Linked DNA regions of Gemmatimonas phototrophica. The protein of the gene in region 2 interacts with the protein of the main gene of each other region in a pairwise test. Links are inferred from orthologs where the notes say so. Each region holds a gene or a part of one and is shown on either strand. Other genes may lie near its edges. The genes, in order: topA and GEMMAAP_RS18295.

Region 1 (11,987 bases), 1.3 Mb from region 2 along the record:
CGACTTACCACGCAACGGAGAGATACGTCCGGATTTCCCACTCCGAACCATTCCGTGCCGGCGCCGTGGGATCACACACCGGCGATCCGGTCACGAGATCCGGCGCAAACTCCGGGCAGAAGCGCGGCGAGAACTTGTTCAGCGACCGCCACGTGCCACGCATACCCACCTTGGTTTCCGGCACATCCCACCACTGCGGCGACCCGAAGGCGTACGACAGGTCCCCCATGAACTGTTTGGGGAAGGTGAGATTGAAGTCACGGTGGTAGTCGAACGGGCCCCAGTCGTTGAACTTGGCCGCGCCAATGAGCTTCACATGCTGCTTGACGGCGCGCAGGTCGATTCCCGAGCGGTGCAGCAGCCGCGGATCGTTGCCGTTGGGTTCGGCCGTTCCGGTGTAGACGTTCGCAATGAGCCGCAGATCCGATCCCACCTTGGAAATGATGCGCGAGCGAACCTCGTACAGGCTACGGGCCGGTGTGGCGCCCGGGAAGGCAAAGGTCGTACGACCGTCGGCCAGAATACCAATGGCCGCATCCATGGTGGTGGGCAAGCGACGATAGACGTAGCCGAGGTTGGCGGCGAAGCGCGCATCCTCACGCATATCGTTGTCCCAGGCGTACATCCAGGTGGCCGGGGTGGGATCGAACGTGAGCAGCATTTCGGCGCCGTACGTTTCGCGATTGCCGCGCACCGCAAACGGATCGTCGAGGACGTTGCGCGGACGGGCGGGCGCAGGTGCCGTGAAGGGCACCGGTCCGGCGATGGGCTTCTGGTACAGCACGTTGGGAGCGAACTGGAAGGACCCGTACGTGACCGTCAGACCGGTCATGATGTTCGACTGGTTGTTGAGCCCCGTCTCCTTGAGGCTCCACCCCGTGAACGTCTGTACGGAGGTGGGGCCACCGTCGGCCACGAGCCCCATCACCGCGCCCTGCGCGTACCAGTTGTAGCGACCACGCGTGTAGGTCACCTTGGCTTTGCCACCAAAGGCATCGCTGTCACGCACCTTGTCCGCCAGCACGCGCGATCCGTCAACGATCTGGAAGGGCACACCGACGCGCGTGGCACCAGCCCAGATACCGCCGGCTTCCACACCAAAGCCGGCAATGGTGTCGGCGAGATGCAGCGTGGCACGACGCGTCTGCGGAAGCGGTACGGCGAACGAGCTGTTGGTGGCCGACGCGTTCAGCTGCGCCACTTCTTCCTGATACAGACCGGTGACGTGTACGCCACCCACCTTGCGACCGTACTTGCCGATGATCATGGGGTTGGCGCCCCACCAGAGTTCCGGCCCGAGCGCCAGCTTGAGCCCCTGCAGTTTGCGCTTCCCCGTGAACTCCATACCGGCCGGAGCATTGCCGTTATAGATGTCCATGTTCTTGCCGTAGTTCGCTTCGCGATAGATCCCGAAGAAGTCGCCTTCGTAGCCCCAGTGATAGTGGCCGGAGCGGTAGAACGCATCGAGGCGGAAGTTCTTCTCATCCCACGAGACGCTGGCGCGATACACGGCGAGGCGCTCGTTGTCAGTAATGCGCAACGGCGACCCATCGGTGAGGACCGTCCGCGCACGCCCGCGATTTTCGTAGAAGAGTTCGTCGATGGGATTGTTGGGCACGTTGCCCAGCACGTTCAGGGACAGCGTCGCGGAGAAATTGTCGGCAGGGCGGGCCGTCAGATCGGCATAGAAGCTCTCAAGCCGATCAAAGCCCGTGAACGCCGGCCGCGCGGTCGCGCTGGGGGTCCGTGACGATGGCGTGCTGAGCTTCTCGCCGCCGGTATTGAACGTCTGCAGGTCAAAACGGAGTCCGCTTACGCTGAACTTGTTGTTCCCCGCTCCTGATGCGGCCCCGCCCTCGGCGCGCGCCCGTAGCTCCGCCTCGGCGGGGGCAATGGCCGCAAAGTGGCTGCGGATCACGGCGGCGGTGGAGGTAGCGGCGTACGGATCGATCTGGTAGGCGCGCTGCAGTGCGTAGAACGCGGCACGCGGATAGAGCGGATAGAGCCCACGCGAGTCGGGGGCGCCCTTCGCGACAATGCCCCACCACTCTTCGTTCATGTTGTTCTCGCCTTTGACATAGTCATCGGCGTAGGCCGCGTTGGACCACGAGGCATTCACATCGTGCTCGCTGAGTCGCACGTCCTGACCGTACTTCCACCAGCCATCAGTCCACTGGAACGTGAACCCGCCAATGGAGTTGCCGGTGCGCCCCTTGCCGGCCACGTTTTCGAAGATCTCCTGCCACTGCGCGAGCAGATAGCGCGTCTGCGACAGCTGGTCTTCGCGCATATCACGCGCGTTGTACGCATCGGCGCCGAACTCGGTGAACATCACCGGCAACCCGAGGGTGGTCTTCACGCGCTCGAAGAGATCGCCAAACGACGCACCGCGGTACACGTTGGTGCCAAAGACATCGAGTCCCTTGGCCTCACGGGCGATGATGTCGAGGTACTGCAGGTCGCCGTTGGCCAGCGCCACCGGACGTGAGGCGTCACGCGCCTTGATAGCGCGCGAGACTTCACCGACCAGCGAGTAGAGAAAGGTGGCCTTGGCGGCGTCGCGCTCACCGGAGGGAAGATTCTCCGTGGCCGCGGACTTCCACTGCAAGCCGTAGTTGTTTTCGTTGCCAAGCAGCCACATGAGCATGCCGGGCGTGCCGCGGAACTCATCAACAAGCGCGAGCACTTCGGCGGTCAGCGCCTGCCGCACGCGGGGATTGGAGTAGTCCGTTTGCGGGGTAAACACGCCGTTGATCGTCGTGCCATACCGCCCCAACGCATGGTTGAGCACGGTCCAGATGCCATACTGCTCGTAGATGTACTTCACCCAGCGCGGCGGCACGCCGTTGTACTGCCGAATGACATTGACCCCCATGACCTTGAGCAGGGACATCTCCCGGTCTAGCGCCGCCTTGATGACATCATCCGGCTGCGTCCAGAGGCTGTAGGCATAGTTCTGCCCGATGGGGAAGTAATCCCAGTTGACGCCCTTGAGCAGGACATCAGCGCCGTTGACCTGCAGTCGGGTGCCGGCGGCATCAGTGCGAATCTCAATGCGGTCTGGCGCCGTCTGGGCAGCGAGTGGAGCGGGCACGGCACCCGCGAGTCCCAGGAGAATCACGGCCGTTGCCACACCACGCTGCAGCGGGCGGGGCGCCATCATGGACAATGCATGCATCATATAAAGGGGCCTCCTCCACCGGGGGCGGTGGGAGGTAGATCGGGGCGGGTGGCGAGTCGATCGGGAAGGGGGAGCTTTGTTCGCCGTGACAACAAAGTTGTCTTTGCGTCGTGCCCCGTCAAGAGTAGACCCGCCGGGAATCGCAGCGAGTCGGTCACCCCAGCCCCTTCCCGGCCGTTACAAGATGTACTTCCGCAAATCTTCGTCTTCCGCAATAGAGCGCAGCCGGTCCCGCACCATCTCGGCGTTCACCAGGACCGCCTCTTTTCCACGATCGGGAAGCTCGTAGAGCACCTCCTCAAGGAGGGTGGTCATAACGGTGTGTAACCGGCGCGCCCCGATGTTCTCCATACGTTCGTTCACCCGAGCAGCCACCCTGGCGAGCTCAGCTATTCCATCGTCGGTAAAGGTGAGGCTGGCCCCTTCGGCCTCGACAAGGGCGGCGTACTGCTTGGTCAGCGCGTTCTCCGGCTCGGTCATGATGCGTACGAAGTCGGATTCGGTAAGCGCCTTGAGTTCGACCCGAATAGGGAAACGTCCCTGCAGCTCCGGAATGAGATCGCTGGGTTTGCTGACATGGAAGGCACCCGCCGCGACAAAGAGGATATGGTCGGTTTTGACCATGCCATACTTGGTCTGCACGTTCGAGCCTTCCACGATGGGCAGTAGATCCCGCTGCACGCCTTCGCGTGAGACATCGGGGCCCCCGCCCTGCCCCCGCTCGCCGGCGATCTTGTCGATCTCGTCGAGGAAGACGATCCCCATGGCCTCGGTACGCTCCAGCGCGTCTCCGGTGAGGTCATCAAGGTCGATCAGCTTATCAAGTTCCTCGTCCAGCAGCAGGCGGCGCGCTTCACTCACCTTGACGGTACGTCGCTTCTTCTTCTTGGGCATCATGTCGCGAAACCAGTCGGCGACACTCTCCATCCCCTCCGGCGCCCCGGGCATGGCGGCCCCCGGCATGCCCGGTCCGCTTTGGGTCACTTCGATTTCTACCTCCCGACCATCCAGCTGTCCGTCCAGCAGCAGCGCCTTGAGCTTGTCTCGCGTGCGCTTGTGCCGCTCGAGCGACTGCTCATGCTCCACCTTCGCATCGGGAGAAGCTTCGGCCGCCAAGGCGGGCGGAGTTGGCAGCAGCAGATCCAGAATACGCTCGTCCACTTTGCCGATGGCGAGGTCCTCGACCTCGGATTCCCGCTCAGTGCGCACCATATCGATGGCGTTCTCAATGAGATCGCGCACCATGCTTTCCACGTCGCGACCCACATAGCCCACTTCCGTGAACTTGGAGGCTTCGACCTTCACGAACGGCGCCCCGGACAGCTTGGCCAGTCGACGGGCAATCTCTGTTTTACCCACGCCAGTGGGCCCAATGAGAATGATGTTGTTGGGAGAGATTTCGTCGCGAATGGACTCCGGCGCCCGTTGTCGGCGCCAGCGATTGCGCAGGGCAATGGCGACGGACTTCTTGGCATCCGCCTGACCCACGATGTACCGATCCAGCTCCGCCACAATCTGGCGAGGCGTCAGGTCCGCGAGTCGCGCGATGGCTTGTTGCGTGCGTGGAGAAGCCATGTCAGACGCTCGGCTCCAACACCGTGATATTGGTGTTGGTGTAAATGCAGATCTCCCCGGCAATTGTGAGCGCCTTGGTGACGATATCGCGCGGCAGCAGCGCCGTTTCGCGTAGCAGCGCCCGCGCCGCGGCCTGGGCATATGCTCCACCCGAGCCGATCGCCAGAATGCCGTCGTCCGGCTCAATCAGTTCGCCGTTCCCGCTCAGCATGAAGCCGTGGTTGGCATCGGCTACGATGAGCATGGCCTCCAAACGCCGCAGCACGCGATCACTGCGCCACTCCTTGGCGAGCTCCACGGCCGCGCGCGGCAAATTGCCGGGGTAGCGCTCCAGCTTCTCCTCAAACTTTTCGAAGAGTGTGAGTGCGTCGGCTACCGAACCAGCGAAGCCGGCGAGCACGCGACCGCCCTTGAGTTGCCGGACCTTCACGGCCGAGTTCTTGGCGACGGTATCACCAACGGAGACTTGACCGTCGCCCCCAATGGCGACGCGTCCGTCGCGGCGTACCGCGAGGATAGTGGTGGCGCGAATTTGCGGCAGTGTCATGTGAATAAGATACGCGGCGCGCAGAATTGGTGACACACCGTCGATCTCCAGGCACTTTTCTTCGACGCACTCGGCCCCCCGTAACGTCGCGGATCGCGAAAGACAGGCGCTGGTCTTGGTGTCATATTTCCCGGTATGCCTCCCATTTCCTTTGCCGATATCACGGCGGCGCGCGAGCGGCTGCGTCCGTTCTTTGTCCCTTCACCAGTTCGCCATTACCCCCTGCTTGACGAGTTGGTGGGGTATGGCATCCGGGTGCTGGTGAAGCATGAGAATCACCTGCCCACGGGCAGCTTCAAGGTGCGCAACGGTACGGCGTCCATTACGGCGCTCACGCCGGAGCAGGCCGAACGTGGAGTGATTGCGGCCACCACTGGCAACCATGGGCTGGGGCTGGCCTGGGCCGGGGCTGCGCGCGGTGTCTCCGTGACCATTTGTGTGCCCAAGGGGAACAACCCGGAGAAGAACGCGGGCATTCGCTCGTTTGGCGCCACGCTCATGGAAGTTGGCGATCGCTACGACGATGCGGTGGCGGCGTGCCGTACCATCGCCGAGCAGGAGCACCGCACCATCGTGCATTCCACCAATCATCGCGAGGTGTTGACCGGCGCGGGCACCATGAGCGTCGAATTTCTGGAACAGGCTCCAGAACTGGACGCCATCGTCATTGCGCTGGGAGGCGGCTCTCAAGCGGTGGGCGCACTGGTGGCGGGCGCCGAGCTCAAGCCGTCGTTCAAGGTGTACGCGGTACAAAGCCAGGGCGCGAGCGCGCAACACGATGCCTGGCACGACGGTGTTTCGCGCAGCGGTGCTCCGGCGCAGACGTTTGCCGAGGGGATCGCGACCGGCTCCACGTACGACTTGACCTTCGATACCCTTCGTGGTGGCCTCGCAGACTTTGTACTCGCCGGTGAATCGATGATCTCACAGGCGGTGCGGGATTTATGGACGATCACGCACAATCTTGCGGAAGGCGCAGGCGCGGCGGGATTGGCAGGGCTTCGCTTGCTGGCGCCGCGTCTGGCGGGTCAGACAGTCGGCATCGTGATGTGCGGCGGCAATCTTGATGCGCAGCGGGCCGCGACGATTCTGGCAGGGGGGACCCCGGGGGTGTAGGAACTCATGACCCAGAACTCGAACCCAGAACCCGCAACTGATCAGTTTCGAGTTTTGGGTCAGGGTTTTGAGTTGTCAGTTTCGCTACGCTCTAGGGTGAGCCTGACGGTATACCTTTTTCAACCGATCGACGCTGGTGTGCGTGTAGATCTGCGTGGTGCTGATGCTGGCGTGCCCCAGTAGTTCCTGTACCGCGCGCAGATCAGCACCACCATCTACCATGTGCGTGGCGAAGGTATGGCGGAGCGAGTGGGTGGTGAGGTCGGCGCCTTCGCCCACCGCATCGAGCAACGTGACCATGGCGTGCTGCACCGCGCGCGTGCTGATGCGGGTGCCGCGGGCACTCAGAAAGACCGCGCCGCGGGCGAGTCGCCCAGCTTTCGCGCCGCCCAACTGCAACAACAGCGCGTCGCGCTTCACGAGGTAATTGCGCAGCGCCCGCTGAGCGTGATCGCCCAACGGCACGATACGCTCCTTGCGCCCCTTGCCGCGCACCTTGACCTGCTGCGACACGAGGTCGAGATCGGACAGATCAATGCCGCACAGCTCAGAGAGGCGCAGCCCGCTGGAGTAGAACAGCTCCAGCATGGCGAGGTTGCGCACATCGGTGAAATCGAGACTCTGCGCGCGGGTGGTGGCGTGCTGCATGAGCGTATCGGCTTGCTGCCGATCGAGGTATGACGGCAGGGTGCGCGGCAACCGCGGCGATCCCACCGCGCGGGCAGGATTGATGTCCACGCGTTCATCGCGGTGCATCCACCGGTAGAAACTGCGTACGGCCGACAGCTGGCGCGCGATACTGCGCTTGGCGAGCCCACGCCGGGTGAGATGCGCCATGTAGCCGCGAATGCTTGTACGCGACAGCTCATTCCAGTCCCACCCGCCTACCCCGTGGGTTTGCGCCAGCCAGACGGAGAACTCCCGCAGGTCGCGCGTATAGGCGCCCACGGAATTGGGAGACAGATCGCGCTCCTTCTGGAGATGGGTCAGAAACTCCCCGATCTCCGTGGGCAGCGCGACGGTCTCCTCCGAGGTCGTCATCCCAGGACGGGCGTTGCCGCCGTCAGGGCGTGGGCATCACGCCACGCCGCTATCTGCGCCAGCCCCCGTTCAGCGAACAGTTCGCGCTTCTTTGTTTTGTCCTTGAGCACTTTGGCCGGTACGCCTTCGAGGTCGTCGAGCAGACCGAAGTTGGCGTTCATGGGCTGAAAGTGCTTGGGATCGGCTTCGCGCAGATACCGATACAGCGCGCCCATCATGGTGGAAGGCGGCGGCACGACCGGCTCCTCACCCCTCAGGAGCCGCGACAGATTGATGCCGGCCAGCAGGCCGGTGGCACTGCTTTCCGTGTAGCCTTCAACACCCGTAATCTGCCCGGCGAACAGCGTCGTTGGTGCATCGCGCAGTGCGAGATGCGGGGACAACGCCGCCGGAGCATTCACGTACGAATTGCGGTGAATGCTGCCAAAGCGCAGAAATTCCGCGTCCGCGAGCCCCGGGATCATGCGAAACACACGGGCCTGCTCGGGAATGCGCAAACGCGTCTGAAAGCCCACGAGGTTCCACATGCGACCGGCGCGATCTTCCTGCCGCAGCTGCACCACCGCATGCGGACGGGCCGTACTGCGCGGATCCTGCAACCCGATGGGTTTCATGGGTCCGAAGCGCAGCGACTCCCGACCACGGCGGGCCATCTCTTCGACGGGCATGCACCCTTCGAAGTACGGCACACTGTCGAACTCGTGCGCGGTGAACTGGTCGGCGGTCGTGAGCGCGTCGATGAACGCCTCGTACTCCTCCTTGCTGAACGCGCAGTTGAGGTAGGCCCCTTCTTCGCCTGCGCCTTCCATGGTTTCCTTGCCCCAGCGCGAGGCCCGGAAAGCGACATCCTGATTAATGGAGTCGAGCGAAATGACCGGGGCAATCGCGTCGTAAAAAGCCAGCGATTCCACACCGAGGCGCGCCCGGATGCGCTCAGCCAACGCGTCACTGGTGAGCGGCCCCGTGGCAACGATGCCGACCTCAGGGATCTCGGTGACCTCTTCGCGCGACACTGAAATGCGCGGATGGGCGTGAATGTGATCGTGCACGCCCTGCGAAAAAATCTCGCGGTCCACCGTCAGCGCGCTGCCTCCTGGCACCCGTGCTTCGTCAGCACAGGCCAGGATCAGCGAGCCCAGCGTCCGCATTTCCGCCTTCAGCAGCCCGTGCGCATTGGATGGCTCGGTGCTCTTGAACGTATTGGAGCAGACGAGCTCGCCCAGCTTTTCCGTGCGGTGCGCCGCCGTGCCGCGCACGGGGCGCATTTCATGGAGCACCACGTCGTGCCCGCGTTCAGCGAGTTGCCACGCCGCCTCACTGCCTGCGAGCCCGCCACCAATCACATGGACGGTCACGCCACCTCAGCCACTTCGGCCTCATCCGGCGCGGCCACGTCCCACTCGTTGGTGCACTTGAGGCACTTCCGGAAGGACCCGCGCGTCTTGTTGGACTTGGCTTCGGCACCCACATACCCGCATTCCGGGCAGGTTTCGGCGACCGGCTTATCCCACACCACAAAATCGCAATTGGGATAGTTCTCACAGCCGTAGAATGCCTTGCCGCGTTTTTTGGAACGACGCTCGGCGATTTCCCCGCCATCCTTGGGACACTTCACGCCGGTGGGCATGCTGCGCGTGCCGCGACACTTGGGGAACTTGCTGCACCCCAGGAAGTCGCCGGAGCGCCCGTGGCGGATGACCATCGGCTCACCGCACTCCTGACACATGTACTTCGTGAGTTCGGCCGGCTTCTTCTCACCCTTGATGGGGCGCGTGTATTTGCAGACCTTGGGATGATTTTCGCAGGCCACAAACGGCCCGAAGAATCCGCCCTTGGCCACGAGCTTGCCGCCGCACTCCGGGCAGCGCTCCGTCTCGAGCGCCGAAAGGTCGTAGGCCTCGCCGATGAGCTGCGGCAGATCGTCGTCGTGCAGATTTTTCTTGATCTTCGACCATTCTTCGCCGAGCACTTCGATCCAGTTGGCATCGCCATCGGCGATCTTGTCGAGCTCCAACTCCATCTTCGCGGTGAAGTGCACATCGAAGAGGTCGGGGAATTTCTTCACCATGACCTTTTCGACCGTTTCCCCCAACTCCGACGGGAAGAACCGTCGCTGCTCGAGCGCCACATAGCGTCGCTCGGCGAGCACCGAGATGATGCTGGCGTAGGTGGACGGGCGACCGATACCGAGCCGCTCGAGTTCCTTTACGAGCGACGCTTCGGAGAATCGCGGCGGCGGTTCGGTGAAGTGCTGCGTGGGCGTGATGGCCTTGACGGGCACCTTCTCGCCCATCTCGAGGAACGGGAGCGCCTGTTCGTCTTCAAGCGCCTTGGAGTCCCCTTCTTCGCGCGCTTCGCGGTAGAGGGCGAGGAATCCCTGGAATTTGATGACGGAACCGGTGGCGCGGAACAGACACTGACGGCCCTTCGTGGCGATATCGAAATCGACCGTCGTGGTATCGAAGACGGCCGGAGCCATCTGCGACGCCATGAAGCGCTGCCAGATGAGCTGATAGAGCTTGAACTGATCGGCGGTCAGGTACTTCTGCACCTGCTCCGGACGACGGGAGGGATCGGTGGGACGTACGCCTTCGTGGGCATCCTGCGCGTTGGCCTTGCCGCTGGGATAGAGCTGCGGTTGCGGCGACAGAAAGTCTTCACCGAACTGCGAGCGCAATGCTTCGCGCGCGGTGTTGGCGGCATCCTCACTGACGCGCGTGGAGTCGGTACGCATGTACGTAATGAGACCCGTCGCGCCATCAATACCCACATCGATGCCTTCGTACAGATCCTGCGCCAGCCGCATGGTACGCTTGGAGCCGAACCCGAGTTTCTTGGCGGCTTCCTGCTGCAGCGTGGACGTGGTGAATGGTGCCGCCGGGTTCTTGCGACGCTCGCGCCGCTTGACCTCGGTGACTTCGAATTCCTTTCGTCCCTTGAGATCGGCGAGAATGGCGTCGGCTTCGGCACCGGTGGAAATCTCGGGCTTCTTGCCGTCCACGTGGTGCAGCTTGGCCGAGAACGGCTGTTGTCCCTTTTGCAGGTCGGCGGCGATGCTCCAGTACTCAACCGGGGTGAAGGCGCGGATTTCGCGTTCACGCTCCACAATGAGACGGAGCGCGACGGTCTGCACACGACCGGCGCTGAGTCCCTTCTTCACCGTCTTCCAGAGCACCGGACTGGCCTTGTATCCCACCAGTCGGTCGAGCACTCGGCGTGCCTGCTGCGCTTCGACTTTCTTGTTGTCGATGTCCATGGGTTTCGCCATGGACTTGTGCACCGCATCCTTGGTGATTTCGTGGAACATCACCCGGCGAATGGGCGCCGACACCGCGTGCCGCTTGGGTTGCGTGAAGTACTGCTCCACGTGCCAGCCGATGGCTTCCCCTTCGCGATCAGGGTCGGTCGCGATGAAGATCTCGCGCGCACCCTTGGCGATTTTCTTGAGGTCGGTGAGGATGTCCTCCTTGCCCTCGATCGTGACGTACTCGGGGGCAAAGCCGTGATCGATATCGATCCCCAGCTTTTTGGCCGGCAGATCGCGGACGTGACCGACCGTGGCGCGCACGGTGTAGCCGCGCCCCAGGTACTTGCCGATGGTCTTGGCCTTGGCCGGCGACTCGACGATAACGAGCGACGTCCCGCCTGCCGGTGCCGGCTCGAGCTCTTCCTCGAGTTCCACCGGAGCCGCCTTCCGCGAGGCCACTTTTTTCACCGCGCTCTTTTTGGCCGCCGCTTTTTTGGCGGGAGCCTTTTTGGCGGCGGACTTGGCCGCGGGCTTGGCCGTGGCTTTTTTCGCCGTCTTGGGTGCTGCCTTTTTTGTTGGCATCAGCTCAGTGAATCAGGGGACGCTCGCCACCCATGGCGCCATCATCCAACCCGACGTCGTCCGCCAGCGCACGGACATCCGCCAAGGTGATGCGGCCGTCAACATGGACGAGCGCGCGTTCCACCAGTTGCTCGAAATCGTTCAGGGTCACGGCGCCGGACGCATAGAGCGTGATGAGATAGCCCCAGGCATCCGTGGTAAACCGGCCGCGCTCGTGAGGCCCCTGCACCCGCAGGGACGGCTCACGTTCGCTGTCGGCACCGCCCCAAGTGGGCGACGGCGCATTATCGCTATACAGCAAGGAAAGAATCTCACCGATTTGTCGCCGGTCGTATCCTTTCGCCGAGAGGTAGGCTTCCACCTCCACGACATCGGTATCGGCAGCAAAACGCTCCCGTAACTCGTTCAAGACCGGCGCCCAGCGATCGTCCATTTCCTAACCTACCCCCGGCGTCCCCTCATGGGCAAGCGCCACCAGAGAATCTGTAACTTGTTGTGTGGTAAGAGTTTCCACATCAACAACGTAATCGGCCCTATTATAGAGGGCGGCTCGGGCCTCCCACAGGCTCCGCATTTTGGCCTCCGGATCCGCTTGCTGCAACAAGGGCCGAACAATCCGGGACCGCGAGATACGACGCATGGCGGCTTCGGGGGATACCCGAAGGTGCACAATTCGTCCCGGCGGCCTCAGCAATTCT
Region 2 (11,731 bases):
CGCTCGAGATGCTCGCGCAGTCGGAAGATGGCCGGTCCCTTGGGGGTGCTGTAGGCACGGATGCCTTCAAAGGCCGACGATCCGAACTGCACGGAATGGCTGAGCACGTGGATCGTGGCGTCGGCCCACGGAATGAAATGGCCATCGCGCCAGATCCACTGCGTCTCGGTAATGCGGCTCATGTGCGGAAGTGCTGAAGGAGCGGAGAACGATCGGCAAGCGATCAGAGCAGGGACTTCACGGCGCCGCCGTCCACCAGCACGGCCTGCCCCGTCATGAATCCTGCCCGCGTAGAACACAGGAAAGCTATCACGGCGGCCAGCTCCTCGGGGCGTCCCACCCGCCCCAGCGGCGACTCCGCCGCCCAGCCGGCAAAGATCGACTCGGGGGAGGCCCCGGTACGCACGGAATTGGCGGCCGCCAGGTTATCCAGCCGTTCCGTGGCCGTGAATCCCGGCAGGACCGAGTTGACGGTCACCCCATCACGCCCCACTTCATCGGCCAGCGTGCGCAGATACCCAGTGACCGCCGCCCGCAGGGCATTGCTGAGCACCAGCCCGCCTTGCGGGCGCTTCACGGCCAACGAGGTGATGGCAATTACCCGCCCCCACTTTTTCGCCTGCATGGCCGGCACAAACGCGCGCGTGAGCTCCACCACACTACGTAGCAGCAGATCGGTGGCCGCCTGCCAGGAACTCCATTCGTGGCCCATGGGGGTGCCGGTTGGCGGCCCCCCGGTGTTGCACACGAGGATGTCCAACCCCTTCGGATACGCCGCCTGCACATGCTGCACCACGTGAGCGATCCCCTCGGAGGTGGCCAGATCGGCCTCCAGCGCCGTGACGGTCACGCCATGCGCTTCCAGCTTGGTCTTGGCGCTGCGAATGGCCTCGTCGCTGCGCGCGCAGATCACCAGCTCGACTCCCTCCATCGCCAGCTCCTCGGCGGCGGCGAACGCGATGCCACGGCTCGCACCACACACCAACGCCACCTTGCCCTTCAGACCAAGATCCATCAGCCCTGCCCTCCGTTGCGCATCGGCGTGCCGGAGCGCAGGTAGTCGTCAGACTTGTCAATCCAGTCCTGACGCGGCGGGTTGAAGATGTCCACGTCGAGCGTGTCTTCCAGCGCTTCGGCCCGGTGACGCACCATGCTGGGAATCACCAGCACCTCTCCGGCCCGCACATCGACATAGGTGTCACCCGGATTGTCGGCGTGCTCACCAATCCAGAAGCGCAGCGCCCCCGACAGGATGTACGTGATCTGCTCGTTGATGTGATCGTGCGCCGGCACCAGCGCGCCCTGCTTGAGATACACATGGGCCAACATCTGCTTTTCCGTGTACACCAGCCGGCGACCGATGAGCGGCGTGAGCTCCTCAACGGCCATGTCATCCCAGGCAATCTTGCGAACGTCAGTCGGATTCTCGGTCATGTGCAGCGAGGCAGGGAGGGTGGGAACAGCAGGAGTCAGACGGAGCGGTGAAACGGTGGGCCATGCGGATGGTACGGTGGCAACGGCAATACCCGACGCGACTGGGGCAGTGTACGCCGTGGCCGCTGCCGCGCGCGCCGCGGCCGTCTGCGCCTGCCGCGCGGCCAGTGCCGCCTGACGCGCCGCGGCCAGCTTGTTCTCTTTCCGCAGGTCCCAGAGCATCCAGCCGCAGAAAGCCACTCCGGCGCCGAAGGTCAGCAGCGTGTCGTACGGCAGCATCGGCGCCGCGTCCCCGTTGTCAGCGCTCGGCCACGAAGACTGCCTGCTGCACAAACCGGGGGGTCGTGATTTCCTGCACCAGCAGCCGAGCCAGCGCCGCACGCGACACCTGACTGCCGGCGCCCACGGAAACCGTGGTATCCATTTGCGCGCGCTCGGAGTCCGCCCCCTCGGTAAGCTTGGCCGGCTTGACCACGGTCCAACCACTCAGATGACTGGCGCGTACGTAGCGCTCCTGTTCGTCGCGGTCTTCCATCATGCCATCGTGCGCCGAGCGCCGGGCAAACATGGTGCGGATCTTCATGGTGAATCCCACGTTGCCGGAGGACTCTCCCGCCATGGCACTGGTGACCACCACAAGGCGCGACTGCTCAAGCGTCTTCATGGTACTCACAATCAGCTTGGTCGCGGCGGCGATATACGGCACCCGCGCATCGTCTTTGTGCCCCAGCATGACCACCGCCGCATCGGCCCCCCGCAGCACTTCGCGCACCGCGGTTGGATCGGCCAGCGATCCCACAATGACGGTGGCGTGTTCGGGGACCTGTTCCGACGGCTTGGCCCGATAATGCAGCCGCAGGGTGTGCCCTGCCGCGGTCGCCGCGTCAATGAACTGCTGGCCCAGCCGGCTGGACGCGCCATAGACGGCAATAATCATGAGACAGCGCCCTCGCAGCGGCGGGTCCCGTTGTTGTGTGCTAGAATGGAAAAAAGCGCCATGCTACAACTTGCACTCGCACCCAACGGTCCGCCATGACGGTTACGCCACCTCCCGTCCCCTCCGATATCGAGATTGCCCAGCAGGCGATCATGCGTCCCATTCGTGACGTTGCCGCCGATCTGGGGTTGGGGGAAGACGACATCGACCTGTACGGGAAGTACAAAGCCAAACTGCCGCTGTCCCTCGCTTCAGCGCCCCCCAAGGGGCGCCTGGTGCTGGTCACGGCCATCAACCCCACGCCAGCCGGTGAAGGGAAAAGCACCGTCAGCGTTGGCTTGTCGCAGGCGTTCCGCCGACTGGGACACAATGCCGTGCTCTGCATGCGAGAACCCAGCCTGGGTCCGGTGTTTGGGGTCAAGGGCGGCGCCGCTGGTGGCGGCTACTCGCAGGTGCTGCCCATGGACGACATCAACCTGCACTTCACCGGTGACTTTCATGCCATTGCCAGCGCCCATGCGCTGCTGAGTGCCATGATCGACAATCACCTGTATCACGGCAACGCGCTGGGGCTCAACCCCAAGGGCATCACGTGGCCACGCACCATTGATATGAACGATCGGGCGCTGCGCAGCGCCATCATTGGAATGGGCACCGGCAACGGCACCATGCGGGAAGAGCGGTGGGTCATCATTCCAGCCAGCGAAATCATGGCCATTGTGGCGCTGGCCTCCGATGCGGAGGATCTGGAACTGCGTCTGGGCAACATCGTGGTGGGCACGACGCTCGGCAAAGAGAAGAAGCCGGTGCGAGCGCGTGATCTGGGGGCCACGGGAGCCATGACGCTGTTGCTCAAGGACGCCATTCGCCCCAACCTGGTGCAAACGCTCGAAGGCGGTCCGGCCATTCTGCACGCCGGTCCGTTTGGCAACATCGCGCACGGCTGCAACTCACTCGTTGCCACCCGCGTGGGACTCGCGCTCGCCGACCTCGTGGTCACCGAAGCCGGCTTTGGCAGCGATCTGGGCGCCGAAAAGTTTTTCGATATCAAGTGCCGCGCCGGTGGGCTCAATCCGGAAGCGGCCGTACTGGTGGCCACCGTGCGCTCCCTCAAGATGCAGGGCGGCGTTGCCAAGGCGGAGCTGGATCGCGAAGACCTTGGCGCCCTCGAGCGCGGACTCCCCCACGTGGCGCATCACGTGCGCAACGTGCAGCAGTTTGGTGTGCCGGTGGTGGTGGCCATCAACCGCCGCACCAGCGATACCGACGCGGAGCTGCGTCTGGTGGCCGACTACGTGGCTACGCTGGGGGTGCCGGTGGCCATGTGCAACGTGTGGGCCGAAGGCGGGGCGGGCGGGGAAGCGCTGGCGCACGAGGTGCTGGGCTTGCTCAACGCCAAGACGTCGGCCTTCGCTCCGCTGTACGCCACGGAACAGCCCATCCGCGACAAGATTCGCACCGTGGCGCGCCGCGTCTATGGCGCCGATGGTGTGGACTTCTCGAGTGCCGCCGAGAAGAGCATTGACTGGCTGGAAGCCAACGGCATGGCACACACGCCGGTGTGCATGGCCAAGACCCAGTACTCGCTTACCGATGACGCGTCGCGACTGAACGTGCCCACCGGGTTTCGCATGACGGTCAACGAAGTGTACGGCTCGGCAGGCGCCGGGTTCGTGGTGGCCAAGTGTGGCGACATCATGACCATGCCCGGGCTGTCAAAGAAGCCGGCAGCGGAAGGCATGCGCCTGCGGGCCGACGGCACCATTGAAGGGCTGTCCTGATGTCAGCTGGTGCTGGCGGTGCGCGTCATGACGCCGGAGATGAACAGATACAACTCAGTCCAGGCGCGTTTCACGTCGGCGTTCCACTGATCGCCAAGGCCCTGCTCGAGCGCCCAGAGCAGGGCCGCTCCTACCGTTTCGTAGTGCGCCACCACCACACCGTACCCCACATGGCGCCGGGATAATGCCTGCAGCTCTTCAATGATCTGCGGCGGGTAGTCCAGCATCTGCACGAGTGTATCGATCGTCTGGAGAAACTTCTCGTGCTGCACATACATAGGCTTCCCGTCAAAGAGCAGCTTGGCTGACGGGTCAATCTCAAAGAGACGTGTGTAGAACAACTGAGCGGCGAGCGCGCGCATGGGCACGAGCGTTGCCCACGATTCGCGGATGATGCGTTCAGCGCTGAGATTCATGGGACACTAGGGGAATGGAGTCTACGCCAATTCGATGGGGGCGAGCGCACCACGCGTCATATTCTGCAGCTGCGCCCTGAGGGCGGGAAGTTCACTGCGCGGCAATTTCACCGCGAAGGTGGCTTCCACGTCAAAGGTCTGATGCTCCACCTCGGCCTGCAGCGTGAGAAGGAGCTGCTGCACGGCGCCAATGTGCGCGTAACTCACGCGAAAGGTGGCGATGACGCTATCGACCCGCAGCTCGGTGGGAAGGAGGAGCAGCGCTTCCTGCACCGCTCCGCCGTAAGCTTTCACAAGGCCACCCGTTCCCAACTTGGTGCCGCCGTAGTAGCGCGTCACCACTGCCACAATCTCCCCAATACCGCAGTGCTGCAGTACGGTGAGCATGGGACGGCCGGCCGTGCCGTGCGGTTCGCCATCGTCGCTCATCCCAATGCGATCGGTGCTTCCCGGCGGGCCCACCACGTACGCCCAGCAATTGTGCGTGGCGTCGGGGAATTCGACGTTTATCGACCTGATGAACGTCTGCGCGTCTTCGGGCGATGACGCGCGCGCTACCGTGCACAGAAACCGGCTCCGGTCGATGACCTGCTCGACACGGTGCACACCCTTCGGTACCGGGTAGCGCGCGTCACTCACGCCCGCTCACTCACTTGTACGGGCTATCGGACCGGCGTGCGCTGCCACCACTGCCGCCACTGCGCCCGCCGCCGCTGTTGCCGGCGCCACCACTCCCGCCACTGTTGCCGCCACCGCCCCCCGGACGGCGCGGGCCGCGACGCGCACCGCCGCTCACCTTGGCTCCTTCGGGCGGACGCTCAGGGCCGCGGGCAGCCGGCCCACTGGACGAACGCGCCGCTGGACGCGCCGGCTTGCTGGTCTTGCGCTCCGCCTCGGCCTGTTGCGCCGCCGTGCGGCGCGCCACCTTGGCCGCAGCCCGCGCGCGATCTTCCGCCTTTTTCTTGCGGATCTCGGCAATGCGCTCGGCGATCGGGACTTCCAGTTTGGCCTGCGGCTTCGCGGTGTAGTCGAAGTCGGGGACCGTCACGCGCGGCAACTGCTTCTTGATCGCGCGTTCGATGAGCTTGAGCTCCCCTTCTTCTTCCGGGCTCACAAAGGTGAACGCTTCACCGGTGGCTTCGGCGCGAGCAGTACGCCCCACGCGGTGAATGTAGTCTTCGGCTGCCACCGGCACGTCGAAGTTCACCACATGACCCAGCGCTTCCACGTCAATGCCGCGGGCGGCGATGTCGGTGGCAACCAGCACCTGATAGGCGCCGTCCTTGAAGCCGGCGAGTGCCTGCGTACGCTGGCTCTGCGACCGGTTGCCGTGAATACGCTCGGCCTTGATACCGGCCGCGACCAGCTGCGACGCCAAACGATTGGCGCGGTGCTTGGTGCGGGTGAACACCAGCGCCTGCGGCATGTCGCCACGCTTGAGCAGCGTAACGAGGAGCGCACTCTTGAGGTCCTGCGCCACCGGATACACCGCCTGCGTAATGCCTTTGGCAGGTGCGGCGGTGCGCTGCAGGTTGAGCGTGACCGGCTTGCTGAGCATCTCCTGCGCCAGCGCCGCAATTGGCGGCGGCATGGTGGCGCTGAAGAACAGCGTCTGCCGTTTGTTGTTGGGCAGGTGACGCAGAATCTTCTTGATCTCGGGGAGGAAGCCCATGTCGAGCATACGATCGGCTTCGTCGAGCACGAGATACTCGAGGGCCTCGAGTTTGGCGTACGGCTGCCGGAAATGATCGAGCAGACGCCCCGGCGTGGCAATGATTACATCGGCGCCGCTGCGGAACGCGTGTTCCTGTGGCCCCATACCTACGCCACCAAACACCGCGGCACCCGTGAGGGGCGTGTGAATGGTGACGTCTTTCAGACTGTCATGAATTTGCGCGGCCAGTTCGCGCGTGGGCGTGAGCACCAGCGCACGCGTCTTGCCGCGCGGCTTGCTCATGAGATGATGCAGGATGGGGAGCAGGAACGCGTAGGTCTTGCCGCTGCCGGTCATGGCGCAGGCCAGGAGGTCGCGCCCTTCGAGCGCCGGCGGAATGCTTTCGCCCTGAATGGGCGTGGGCCGGGCAAAGCCGAGTTCCTTGAGACCCTGCAGAAGACTCGGGTGAAGCTGAAGCGTGGAAAACGTCGGTGTAGCAGTCACGTATGGTTTCTGGATTATGTGTATCCTTGAAACCTCGCCACTTGCTCGCTAAAGCGGTACCTGTGTAGGCAGGCAACAAACAGCCCGTCGGAGCGCACGAAGGCCGGAGCACGCGGAGAACAGCATGCTGTTTCCTCCGTACGCTCCGGCCTCCGTGACCTCCGACGAGCTGTTTCTCACCCCGTCGCCGCGATTTCCTCGCCCGGATTGATGAACTGGTCGCTCTCCAGCTGGTATTGCCGGCTGTAGAGGTCACGGTACCGGCCGCCCAGTGCGAGCAGTTCGGCATGCGTTCCCCGCTCCACGATTTCCCCGTGCTCCAACACCAGAATCTGATTGGCACTGGTGATGGTGGAGAGCCGGTGCGCAATCACGAAGGTCGTGCGCCCTGCGCGCAGGCGGCGCAACCCTTCCTGAATGAGATGTTCGCTCTCGCTGTCGAGGCTGGAGGTGGCTTCGTCGAGAATGAGCACGCGCGGATTGGCCAGAATGGCGCGCGCAATGGCCACGCGTTGCCGCTGACCACCAGAGAGCTTGACCCCACGTTCGCCCACAATGGTGTTGTACTGCTCGGGGAAGCCCTGAATGAACTCGTGCGCGTTGGCAATCTTGGCCACCTCGATGATTTCTTCGTCGGTGGCGCCGGGCTTGGTGAAGGCAATGTTCTCCTTCACCGTGCCGTCAAAGAGAAAGTTGTCCTGCATGACCACGCCCAGATGCCGGCGATAGTCGCGCAGCTTGAGGTCGCTCACCGGAATGCCATCCACCTTGATGTGCCCATGCTGCGGCTGCGCAAAGGCCATGATGAGCGAGATCATGGTGCTCTTGCCGCTGCCGCTGGATCCGACGAGGGCGGTGGTGGTTCCGGCTGGCGCCTCGAAGCTGATGTGCTTGAGCACCGGCACGTTCTCTTCGTACTCGAAGCTCACGTCGTCGAATTGCACACGCCCCACCACCTGCGGCACCGACTGCTTGCTGGCGTCTTCCTGGTCTTCGGTGGCCATGTCGCGCAGCTCGCGAATGCGATCGAGTCCCGCAAACGCTTCGGTGATTTGCGTGCCGATGCTGGCCACCGAAATGAGCGGCGCCGTCACCATGCCAATGAAAATCAGGAACGTGAGCAGCTCACCAATGGTGGTCGTGCCGCGCATGACATCCCCGCCACCCACGTACATCACGATCACCCCGATCACACCCACGACGGCGAGCCCCAACGTGCCGGTGAGGGACGTGCCGGTGATGGTTTTGGCGATGTTCTGGAAGAGACGCTGCACGCCTTTGCCAAACACCTCCTTCTCACGCTCTTCGGCGGTGTAAACCTTGATGAGTCGAATGCCGCCAAGTGTTTCGGTCAGGCGACCGGTGACTTCGGCGTTGATGACGCTGCGCTCGCGGAAAATGGGACGTAGCCGCTTGAAGGCCACACTCATGCCCGCGCCGAACACGGCAATGGGCAATACCGTCGCGAGTGTCAACTTCCAGTTGAGGTGCAGCAGCACGCCCATGGCGGCCAGCGCACTGAGAATGCCGCCCGTGAGCTGAATGAGTCCGGTGCCAATGAGATTGCGAATGCCTTCGGGGTCACTCATGACCCGCGACACCAGCACCCCGCTCTTGGTGCTGTCGAAGTAGCGCACCGGCAGACGAATGAGATGCCCCTGCACCTCTTCGCGCAGGCGGGCAATGGCCTGCTGGGCGGCGACGCTCACCACCTGCGACAGCGCGTAACCGGTGAGGGTCTGGATGATCGTGGCGCCCAGTCCGGCCAGCGCCACCAGCCCCAGCATGCGCATGTCCTTGTTGGGAAGTACCTCGTCGAGCACGAACTTCGAGGAGTACGGCAGCACGAAGCTGGACGCACGGCTGATGAGCATGAGGACCAGCCCAATGCCCACAGACTTTTTGTGCTGCAGGATGAGCGCGCGGGCTTCGCCCCAGGCGCGCTTGCTGTCGTACTTGGGCTTCTTTGGTGCAGCTGTTGGAGGAACCATCCTTCTAACTTAGCCGCGGCGCGCGCATGTGCTGTCCCGCGCCCCACGGGATCCCCTCCCACGGCGACCGGCTATGGCGTGGGGCGCACCCAGACCAGGCCACTGTGCGCCCGGAATCGCAGCGCCGTGGTGGGGTCCTGGTCGGCGAGGAAGTCGAGCACCCGTTCTTCCCCGCTCCCCACACGGTAGGACACCGTGACGGCGGTTTCCTGCCCCGCATCCATCGTTTCCACCTTGGTGATGGGGAAGCGCCCCTCCTCCATGGCATCAAGCGTCAGCACCACGGTATCCGGCAGCAGTTCCAGCGTCTGGTGGTCGTACTTCCAGAAGTTGGTGGTCCAGACGCCCATGACCCCCGGCGGGAGCGGGGCGTGTCCGCGGGAGGGACGGTTGGCAATCGCGACTATGACCACCAGGATCATGGCCACCGCGACAATCCACCAACGCGTCTCCGCGACGGTGTTGGCGGACGCACTGCCCCCCTTGGCGGCGGGCGCACTGGCCCGCCGAGCCGCCGCAGGGGCTTTGGCCGCCGCTTTGGCCACCGGTTTCGCGTTGGGCTTGGCCGCCCGCGCCGCCACTGGCCGCGGACGCGGGAGGGGGATTTTGGCGGGCTCGAGTACCTGATCCACCCATTCGTCCGTCGTCTTGGTGGACGGCGTGGGCTCCAGAACCAGATCCACCCATGCCTCCGGCGCCGGCGTGGGCAGTTCCTCAACGACCGGGTCCACGGGAGCGGCGGCGAACGATTCGGGCGCAGCCGGCAGCAGCTCGGCAGACGGGGGCAGCACCGTCTCCAGCACTTCCGGCACAACCGGCGGCAGGGCAGCAGCCACATCGGTCTTGCGGCGGCGTGGCTTGGCCACCGTGTCCGAGGCGTCGCTGGTCTTCTTGCGACGGTCACCACGCTTGGCCGTTTTCGCGGGGGCCTCCAGCGGGAGCGTCGCCGCCGTGCTCTCAACGGGCTCCGCGGCGGACTCCGCCACCGGCGCTTCCGAGATGGGCGCGTCGGCATCAGGAACCGCGGGGGTGCGCTTGGCACGCGAACGCCGAGGTTTCTTCGGGGCCGGGGTTGTGGCAGTTCCCTCCACCGGGGGCGTCGGCTCAGTCGCGGCCTCTGCATTCTCCACCAGAGGCGTCGGCTCAGTCGGCGCTATTGGCGCCGCCGCGCTCTCCAGCGGTTCCTCGTCGGGCATGTACAGAAAGGCCTCACCGAACGCCGACGCAAAGTCGTCGCGGACAAGCGGAGTCACCTCCGTGGCCAATGCCTCATTGGCGTCAGTCGCGGGGTGGTCCGTGATTATCTGCTGCGCACGTGGCCTGGAAGGCCGCTTTTGCCGACGCGGTGTACTGCCCATCTGTCTGCCTGACATACCCTTGGTGGAGGCCGGTGGGGTGGGCCCGCATGCGCACCCCCTCATTCACCCAAAGGGACGATTAAGCGCGCGCCGGGGAAACGCGTCGCGCTTGAGGGGCGCCCACCGCCTAGCACCGGCCAGGAGCCGGCGCTGGTCGGCGTTTTCTGAATTTTTCTTTTTTAGCGCCACCACAAAAGCAGAAATGAGTCATTACAAAATCACTTAGCAATTTTTGCTTGGTGGACGGCTGATTACATCGCGCGGTTTACCAGGGCCTCAATGCGCTTGAGATGCTCCGGCGAAGGGAGCGCGCCGCGCATCCCCTGCGTGTTGTCGTTCACGTACTTCACCTGCGCCGTGCCGGGAATGACGCAGGTCACCGCCGGGTTGGCGACGATGTACTTGAGGAACAGCTGCGCCCAGGTGGCCGCGTCGAACTCCTTGGCCCACTCCGGCACCGGGGTCTGCAGCACGTTCTGAAAGACCCGCGTCCGCCCGAACGGGAGGTTCACCAGCACGCCAATCCCCTTCTCCCGGGCCAGCGGCAGAATGCGTTCGGCGGCGTTGCGGTTGTCGGCGGCGTAGTCGATCTGGATGAAATCGAGCGTCTCGCTCTGCATGAGCTGCTCGAGCTGCGGATACTGCTGATCGCTGCTCGTGGTGACGCCCACATATCGGATACGCTTGGCGGCTTTCATCTCCCGCAGCACCGGCAGCAGCGTGGCGGGCCCCTGCAGATTCCACACCTGCATAAGATCAATGCGGTCGGTCTTGAGACGCCGGAACGATTCCTCCATCTGCGCCACCCCGGGCGCCGCGTCGGTGCCGCGCACCGACACCTTGGTGGCCAGGAAGAGCTGCTCGCGAATCCCCAATTCGCTCACCAGCTCCCCTGTCACACTTTCGGCCTGTCCGTAGCCGGGCGCCGTGTCGATCACCTTCCCGCCGAGGCGCGGAAATTCCCGCAGGGTGTCACGGAGCGGGGCTTTGTCTTCGGGGGTGACAACGTCGTAGCGCCGTGCGGTGCCAATCCCGATCACCGGCAGCAGTTCCCCACTGGACGGGATGCGTCGCGTGATGAGTGCGCCCTGGCGGTCGGCCGCGGGCAGCACCGGGGTCAGCACACCGTGCTGCAGCGCCATCAGGTCGCGCGGCGCCATCAGCGCGGTCAGCGCGGCGGCGGCGCCCAGTGTGAGCGCATCGCGGCGGGACATGAACGCCGCAAAATCGGGACGATATGTGTCTGACATGGGCGAAAAGGGCGAACGGTTGAGAAGGCTGCTGCGTTCTTCAGAGAGCAGGTCGCGGCATACAGCGGGGACACCCGTCGTCTCCCTGCCGGGCTGATTGGTCTCCGGCTGGTCCCACCGGTATCTTTCCGGTGATACCCGCCCTCCCTAAGGATTGCATGTACATACCGTCAAAAGAAACGCTGGCCAAGGTCGAAGTGCTGTCCGACCTCGAGAGTGACGTGGAGCAGTTGATGGCGTCGCACGAGTCGAAGCGCATCCTTTGGTTCCCGTCTGAACTGCTCGCCCCAGCCCCCGACACCGATCCGGACGAACATGTGAAAATGCTGCGCGAACGTGCGCGCGGCATCAGCATGCCGGCCCGCGTTGCGCTGGCGCTCAACACGCTCACCGAAGAAGGGCTGCC

What was found.
Region 1: the proteins of GEMMAAP_RS18295 (region 2) and topA interact in binary tests that used the Escherichia coli proteins (3 or more experiments, as listed by UniProt). The link is inferred for Gemmatimonas phototrophica from one-to-one orthologs.

What each region holds. Positions count from the first base shown.
Region 1 is NZ_CP011454.1:3,026,278-3,038,264, forward strand. The notes cover bases 8,551-11,688. They hold topA (type I DNA topoisomerase), read right to left. Parts: upstream 11,290-11,688; coding sequence 8,812-11,289; downstream 8,551-8,811. Other genes in these bases: trmFO (methylenetetrahydrofolate--tRNA-(uracil(54)-C(5))-methyltransferase (FADH(2)-oxidizing) TrmFO), read right to left, coding at 8,551-8,815; GEMMAAP_RS12855 (DUF494 family protein), read right to left, coding at 11,294-11,688. Also shown: GEMMAAP_RS12815 (glycoside hydrolase family 3 N-terminal domain-containing protein), read right to left, coding at 1-1; GEMMAAP_RS12820 (glycoside hydrolase family 2 TIM barrel-domain containing protein), read right to left, coding at 5-3,163; ATP-dependent protease ATPase subunit HslU, read right to left, coding at 3,359-4,756; ATP-dependent protease subunit HslV, read right to left, coding at 4,758-5,303; GEMMAAP_RS12835 (threonine ammonia-lyase), read left to right, coding at 5,439-6,419; tyrosine recombinase XerC, read right to left, coding at 6,504-7,460; more of trmFO, read right to left, coding at 7,457-8,550; more of GEMMAAP_RS12855, read right to left, coding at 11,689-11,722; GEMMAAP_RS12860 (shikimate kinase), read right to left, coding at 11,726-11,987. UniProt on the Escherichia coli protein: Releases the supercoiling and torsional tension of DNA, which is introduced during the DNA replication and transcription, by transiently cleaving and rejoining one strand of the DNA duplex.
Region 2 is NZ_CP011454.1:4,333,657-4,345,387, forward strand. The notes cover bases 3,399-6,280. They hold GEMMAAP_RS18295 (YigZ family protein), read right to left. Parts: upstream 5,208-6,280; coding sequence 4,590-5,207; downstream 3,399-4,589. Other genes in these bases: GEMMAAP_RS18285 (formate--tetrahydrofolate ligase), read left to right, coding at 3,399-4,152; GEMMAAP_RS18290 (globin domain-containing protein), read right to left, coding at 4,155-4,568; GEMMAAP_RS18300 (DEAD/DEAH box helicase), read right to left, coding at 5,218-6,280. Outside these bases: GEMMAAP_RS18265 (branched-chain amino acid transaminase), read right to left, coding at 1-182; GEMMAAP_RS18270 (SDR family oxidoreductase), read right to left, coding at 224-1,015; GEMMAAP_RS21005 (cupin domain-containing protein), read right to left, coding at 1,015-1,713; GEMMAAP_RS18280 (NAD(P)-dependent oxidoreductase), read right to left, coding at 1,733-2,371; more of GEMMAAP_RS18285, read left to right, coding at 2,467-3,398; more of GEMMAAP_RS18300, read right to left, coding at 6,281-6,726; GEMMAAP_RS18305 (ABC transporter ATP-binding protein), read right to left, coding at 6,903-8,717; GEMMAAP_RS20795 (hypothetical protein), read right to left, coding at 8,789-9,970; GEMMAAP_RS18315 (aldo/keto reductase), read right to left, coding at 10,327-11,325; GEMMAAP_RS18320 (acyl-ACP desaturase), read left to right, coding at 11,484-11,731.